One region of the Streptomyces noursei ATCC 11455 genome, then DNA from elsewhere that is predicted to be linked to it. Evidence: riboswitches for the same ligand, from Rfam matches in the RefSeq annotation. Region 1 holds a riboswitch; the other holds the start of a gene.
The links. A riboswitch is a leader RNA that binds a small molecule or an ion and turns the genes downstream of it on or off. The one in region 1 is predicted to bind glycine.

Region 1 (3,290 bases):
CTCGACGATCCGGCCACCGGCCTCGGGGTGCCCGACCGACGCGGCCAGCACCTCCTCCAGCTCGTTGGCCGGCCAGGCCAACTGCGGTATCCCCGCGTCCGGGACGTGCCCCGGCACCGGACCACCGTGCTGCGGGTAATTGTCCGGATAGTTCATCTCACCCACCCATTACTGGCCGCGCTGCCCGGCCCCTGACCCTGGGGGCGGGTCCATGGGCCCGCCCCGGTGGGTCAGACCCTAACGGGCCCGGGCCCCTCCGGCGGACCGGGCCCCGCCCTGATCTACCGGACGGTCCCCGAGGGCCGTTCCCCGTAGCCGGTGGCGTCCGCGGCGGGCGCACCAGCGGGGCGGACGCGGGCGGTGAACGTGACGCGCTCCAGGACCCCGGCGGCGGACCGGTCCAGCAGCACCGCGGAGCGGAAGCCCGCGGGCAGCCGGGCCTCCTCGGCGCGGGCGACCAGCCGGCGCACCGCCCGGCGGTGCCGGGCGAAGGCGTACCGCGACACCCCGCGGCCGCGCGCCCGTTGGCCGCCCAGCGCCGTCCCGGGCGGCACGTCGAGCAGCACCAGGTGCAGGCCCCGGCCGTCGCGCCGGGCCGTCCGGACGAGCCAACGGCGCACCCACGCCAGCGTCCCGCAGTCGTGCACCACCACGCTGCCGCCGGAGCGCAGCGCCCGGCGCAGGGCGCGATAGTGCGCGGCCCGGACCAGCGGGCGGTAGAGCGCGTACGGCAGGTGCCGCAGCCGGCCCCGCTCCCAACGCTCCCGGCTGTCCTGGGAGTCGATGCGGTACACCGGGTCACCGCGGCCGTCGAGCGTCGGCAGCACCCGCTGCATCAGGGTGCTCTTGCCGCTGCCGGGCAGGCCGGAGACCACGATCAGATCGCCGGGTGCGAAGCGGAGCGCGGTGCGGGGGGCGCGGGCGCCGTCGCGGAGGTCGGTGATCCGGACCCGGTCGGGGCGGGCGGTGGGGCGCGGGCGGCGCGCCGCCCGGGGCCCGGCAGGCGCGGGCTCGGGCGCGGGCCCGGGTGCCGTCCCCGCCGTCGTCGCGTATGCCGCTTCGCTGTGCACCGTGATCGCCCCTCCCCGTCGGCTCAGGCCGGGTTCGGGACCCGACCTGCCCGCAGAGTGTCAAGAAAAGGTAATGGGCAGCAAGGCGACGGCGTCCGGCGCCACCGGATCCGGCGGTCCGCGGGCGGGTCCCGGATCCGGGCCGCGGTGCGGGTGGGCGGGGACGGGATGCCGGCCGGGGCTCCTGTATCCGGCGATCCCGTGTAATGATGTGGCCGCCACGGGCACACCGGAAGGTCACTCGTGCAACAGCCAGCCCAACTCCATACCGGCCGCTTGAATCCGCGCGGGAGAGTCCCCGGCCGCCACGGCGGGGCGCCGAAGGAGCAAGTCCTCCCTTGAATCTCTCAGGCCCCTATACCGCGCGGGCGAGGCAGATCTGAAAAGCGAGCCACTGCCTGGCTGAAGGGGCGGCTCCACCCAAGGTGCAAACCGGGCCCGTTCGTGGGCTCCCGGTGAACCTCTCAGGTTCCGATGACAGATGGGGAGACCGTCTTGTCACCCATGCCTGGGAGCCCGGAACGATGACTGAAGCCCCCCGCCGTACCGCGCTGGATGCCACGCACCGCGCGCTCGGCGCGACCATGACCGACTTCGCCGGCTGGGACATGCCGCTGCGCTACAGCAGCGAACGCGAGGAGCATGTCGCGGTCCGCACCCGTGCCGGCCTGTTCGACCTCTCCCACATGGGCGAGATCACCGTCACCGGTCCGCAGGCCGGCGCGCTGCTGGACCACGCGCTGGTCGGCAACATCGGCGCCCTGAAGGTCGGGCGGGCCCGCTACACGATGATCTGCGCCGCCGACGGCGGCATCCTCGACGACCTGATCGTCTACCGCCTCGACGAGCGGGAGTTCATGGTCGTCGCCAACGCCTCCAACGCCCAGGTGGTGCTGGACGCGCTGGCCGCGCGGCAGGCGGGCTTCGACGCCGCGGTCCGCGACGACCGGGACGCCTATGCGCTGGTCGCGGTGCAGGGCCCGGAGTCCCCCGGCATCCTCAAGAAGCTCACCGACGCCGACCTGGACGGGCTGAAGTACTACGCCGGCCTGCCCGGCACGGTCGCCGGCGTGCAGGCGCTGATCGCCCGGACCGGGTACACCGGCGAGGACGGCTTCGAGCTGTTCGTCCGGCCGGCCGACGCGGTCGCGGTGTGGGAGGCGCTGACCGAGGCGGGCCGGGACGTCGGACTGGTCCCGTGCGGACTGTCCTGCCGCGACACCCTGCGCCTGGAGGCGGGTATGCCGCTGTACGGGCACGAGCTGACGACCGCGCTCACCCCCTTCGACGCGGGCCTGGGCCGGGTCGTGAAGTTCGAGAAGGAGGGCGACTTCGTCGGGCGCGCGGCGCTTGAAGGGGCCGCGGAGCGCGCCGAGCAGAACCCGCCGCGCAAGCTGGTGGGTCTGGTCGCCGAGGGGCGCCGGGTGCCGCGCGCCGGCTACCCGGTCGTCGCCGCCGACGGCACGGTGATCGGCGAGGTCACCTCGGGGGCGCCCTCCCCGACCCTCGGCAAGCCGATCGCCATGGCGTACGTCGACGCCGAGTACGCCGCGCCGGGCGCGGAGGGCGTCCGGGTGGACATCCGCGGCACGCACGAGCCGTACGAGGTCGTCGCGCTGCCCTTCTACAAGCGGCAGAAGTAGCCGACGGCGCCGGCGAGTCCGCGGTGCCCGTCGCGGACCTGCGCCGTTGCGTCCGGCACGACGTGTCTCACTGGGCAAGACCCCATTCACGATCACACCCCCGCGTACAGGAGAATCGAGCCATGGACAACCCCCAGCAGCTGCGCTACAGCAAGGAGCACGAGTGGCTGTCGGACGCCGAGGGCGGCGTCTCGACGGTCGGCATCACCGAGCACGCGGCGAACGCGCTCGGCGACGTCGTCTTCGTGCAGCTCCCCGAGGTCGGGGCCACCGTCACCGCGGGCGAGTCCTGCGGCGAGCTGGAGTCGACCAAGTCGGTCAGCGACCTCTACTCGCCGGTGGACGGCGAGATCACCGAGGTCAACGAGGACGTCGTCGCCGACCCCTCGCTGGTGAACTCCGCCCCGTTCGAGGGCGGTTGGCTGTTCAAGGTCAAGATCAGCGGCGAGCCGGAGGACCTGCTCACGGCCGACGAGTACACCGCCTTCGCCGCCGGCTGACCCTCCCGCCACCGCACGGGCGGGGCCGCGGCGCCCCGCCCGCTCCCCCTCTCTCCAGGAAGTCCCATGTCGCTTCT
Region 2 (3,290 bases), 4.5 Mb from region 1:
TGGACGAAGCCTTCGTGGACCTGGAGGCGGGCGGGGTGCCGGCGGAGACGGCCGCGGTGCGGGCGGTGGGGGAGCAGCTGCGGCGCGACATCCGGGCGGCCACGGGGCTGACCGGTTCGGTGGGGCTGGCCGGCGCCAAGATGCTCGCCAAGATCGCGTCCGAGGCGGCGAAACCGGACGGCCTGGTGGTGATCGAGCCCGGCACCGAGCGGGAGCTGCTCGGGCCGATGCCGGTGCGGACGCTGCCCGGGGTCGGGCCGGCGACGGCCGAGACGCTGCGCCGGGCCGGGATCCACACCGTCGCGGAGACCGCGGAGGCCGGCGAGGCGGAGCTGGTGCGGCTGCTGGGCAAGGCGCACGGCACCGGGCTGTACGCGATGGCGCTGGGGCAGGACGACCGGCCGGTGGTGGCCGAGCGGGACGCGAAGTCGGTGTCGGTGGAGGACACCTTCGAGGTCGATCTGACCGACCGGACGCGGGTGCGGAACGAGGTGCTGAGGCTGGCCGACCGGTGCGTGGGGCGGCTGCGGGCGGCCGGGCGGTCCGGGCGCACGGTGGTGATCAAGGTCCGGAACTACGACTTCTCGACGCTGACCCGGTCCGAGACGCTGCGCGGGCCCACCGACGACCCGGCCGTCGTCCGGGAGGCCGCGGTGCGGCTGCTGGAGACGGTGGACACCACGGGCGGGGTGCGGCTGCTGGGCGTGGGGGTGACCGGGCTGGCCGACTTCACGCAGGAGGACCTCTTCGCCCAGCTGGCCACGGAGCGGGAGGCCGAGGAGCAGGCGGCGGGCGGGGCCGCGGAGCCGGCCGAGGAGGCGGCGGGCGAGCCGGAGGCCGGCGTGGAGCTGCCGCGGCGCTGGTATCCGGGGCTGGACGTGGTCCACGAGGAGTTCGGCGCCGGGTGGGTGCAGGGCAGTGGCCTGGGGAGGGTGACCGTACGGTTCGAGACGCCATGGTCCGCACCGGGGCGGGTGCGGACCTTCACCGTCGACGATCCGGCGCTGCGGCCGGGCGAGCCCCTGCCGCTGATCGGCGGGCCGGATCAGTCGTCCGCGCCGGCGATCCGCCCGAAGTCGGTGTCGCCGGCGGGCGAGGCGGAGTCGGAGGCCGGTGAGGAGATATCCAGGCGGTAGTGGTGGTAGAGCTGGAGCTCCTGCTCGGGGGAGAGGTGCCGGCCGACGCCGAAGTCCGGGGCGTCCTTGATCAGCTTCCGGTCGTAGGGGATGTGCAGGCTGTCGCCGACCATCTTGCTCGGTTCCAAGGGGACGAACGCATCCCGGCTGAACAGGCCGGTGCGGACGGCCGCCCACTCCGGTTCGCCCGTCGCGTCGTCGAGGTACACCTCGTCGACGGTCCCTATTTTCGCGCCGTTCCGGTCGAACGCTTTGCGGCCGATGAGGCTCCGGGGATCGATATCGGTTTGCACGGTCCCTCCACGTGGTCGCAACTGCCTTGTGACCACTACGAAACGGCACATTTCATGCCCCGGCCACTCGAAGGATCGTTTCGGCGGTGCGCTGGTAGGCTGGCGATTGGCCGTCGACCCCATGCGGGAGAGTCCTTTGTCGTTCGCGACCAGGGCGCCGAAGGAGCAAATCCTCCCCGGAATCTCTCAGGCACACGTACCGCATGGACGAGGTCACTCTGGAAAGCAGGGCGGGCCACGGACAGGCACCATGCCGGAACCCCTCCTCACCGACGGTGAAAGCCGGACCGCAGCCCGCGGACCGGTGAAGCTCTCAGGTTGAGATGACAGAGGGGGAGGCCGTCCGGGCACCAGCGCCGTGGTGCCCCTCGTAGGTCGTACTGACCAGGAGGCCCCCGCAGATGAACACCCACCGCATCTCCCTGACCGAGCTGGAGCGGGGCATCCCGTTCGAGCAGCGGCACGTCGGCCCCGACCACGAGGCGCAGGCGAAGATGCTCGCGCAGGTCGGCTTCGGATCGCTGGACGAACTCACGGCCACCGCCGTGCCCGACGTGATCAAGAGCACCGAGGCACTCGGTCTGCCGGAGGGCCGCACCGAGGCCGAGGTCCTGGCCGAGCTGCGCGCGCTCGCCGACCGCAACCAGGTGCTGTCGCCCATGATCGGGCTCGGCTACTACGGCACCTTCACGCCGCCGGTGATCCTGCGCAACGTCATGGAGAACCCCTCCTGGTACACGGCCTACACGCCCTACCAGCCGGAGATCTCGCAGGGTCGCCTGGAGGCCCTGCTGAACTTCCAGACCGTCGTCGCCGACCTGACCGGACTGCCCACCTCCGGTGCGTCGCTGCTGGACGAGGGCACCGCCGCCGCCGAGGCGATGGCGCTCTCCCGCCGGGTCGGCAAGGTCAAGCAGGGCGTCTTCCTGGTCGACGCCGACTGTCTGCCGCAGACCGTCGCCGTGATCCGGGCCCGGGCTGAACCGACCGGTGTGGAGGTCGTGGTCGCCGACCTGTCCGACGGCATCCCCGAGGAGATCGCCGAGCGCGGCGTCTTCGGTGTGCTGCTCCAGTACCCGGGCGCGTCCGGCGCGGTGCGCGACCCGCGCGCGGTGATCGAGCGGGCGCACGAGCTGGGCGCGATCGTCACCGTCGCCGCCGACCTGCTCGCGCTGACGCTGCTCACCCCGCCCGGTGAGCTCGGCGCGGACATCGCGGTCGGCACCAGCCAGCGCTTCGGCGTCCCGATGGGCTTCGGAGGCCCGCACGCCGGCTACATGGCCGTCCGCGAGCAGTACGCCCGCAGCCTGCCCGGCCGTCTGGTGGGCGTCTCCGTCGACGCCGACGGCAACAAGGCATACCGCCTGGCGCTGCAGACCCGCGAGCAGCACATCCGCCGCGAGAAGGCCACCAGCAACATCTGCACCGCGCAGGTGCTGCTCGCCGTCATGGCCGGGATGTACGCCGTCTACCACGGCCCCGACGGGCTGCGGACCATCGCCCGGCGCACCCACCGCTACGCCACGATCCTCGCCGCGGGCCTGCGGGCCGGCGGGGTCGAGCTCGTCCACGACGTCTACTTCGACACCCTGACCGCACGGGTGCCCGGCCGGGCCGCCGAGGTCGTCGCCGCCGCCCGCGAGGCCGGCATCAACCTCCGCGAGGTCGACGCCGACCTGGTCGGCATCGCCTGCGACGAGACCACCGGGCGCGCCCAGCTCACCGGCGTCTGGGGCGCGTTCGGCATCCAGGGCGACATCGAAGCGCTGGACGCGACCGTCGAGGAGAGCCTGCCGCAGTCCCTGCTGCGCACCGACGACTACCTCGGCCACCCGGTCTTCCACCAGCACCGCTCCGAGAC

Region 2: linked by a shared signal. The riboswitch ahead of gcvP (aminomethyl-transferring glycine dehydrogenase) and the one ahead of gcvT (glycine cleavage system aminomethyltransferase GcvT) in region 1 are both predicted to bind glycine.

The regions. Positions count from the first base shown of each region.
Region 1 covers NZ_CP011533.1:3,285,227-3,288,516, forward strand. The annotation lists gene SNOUR_RS13575 (enhanced serine sensitivity protein SseB) at 1-156, opposite strand, end outside; gene SNOUR_RS13580 (AAA family ATPase) at 282-1,070, opposite strand; glycine riboswitch at 1,348-1,443, shown strand; glycine riboswitch at 1,444-1,561, shown strand; gene gcvT (glycine cleavage system aminomethyltransferase GcvT) at 1,595-2,713, shown strand; gene gcvH (glycine cleavage system protein GcvH) at 2,836-3,213, shown strand; gene glyA (serine hydroxymethyltransferase) at 3,280-3,290, shown strand, end outside.
Region 2 covers NZ_CP011533.1:7,763,430-7,766,719, forward strand. The annotation lists gene SNOUR_RS33105 (DNA polymerase IV) at 1-1,136, shown strand, start outside; gene SNOUR_RS33110 (PRC-barrel domain-containing protein) at 1,046-1,480, opposite strand; glycine riboswitch at 1,544-1,641, shown strand; gene gcvP (aminomethyl-transferring glycine dehydrogenase) at 1,831-3,290, shown strand, end outside.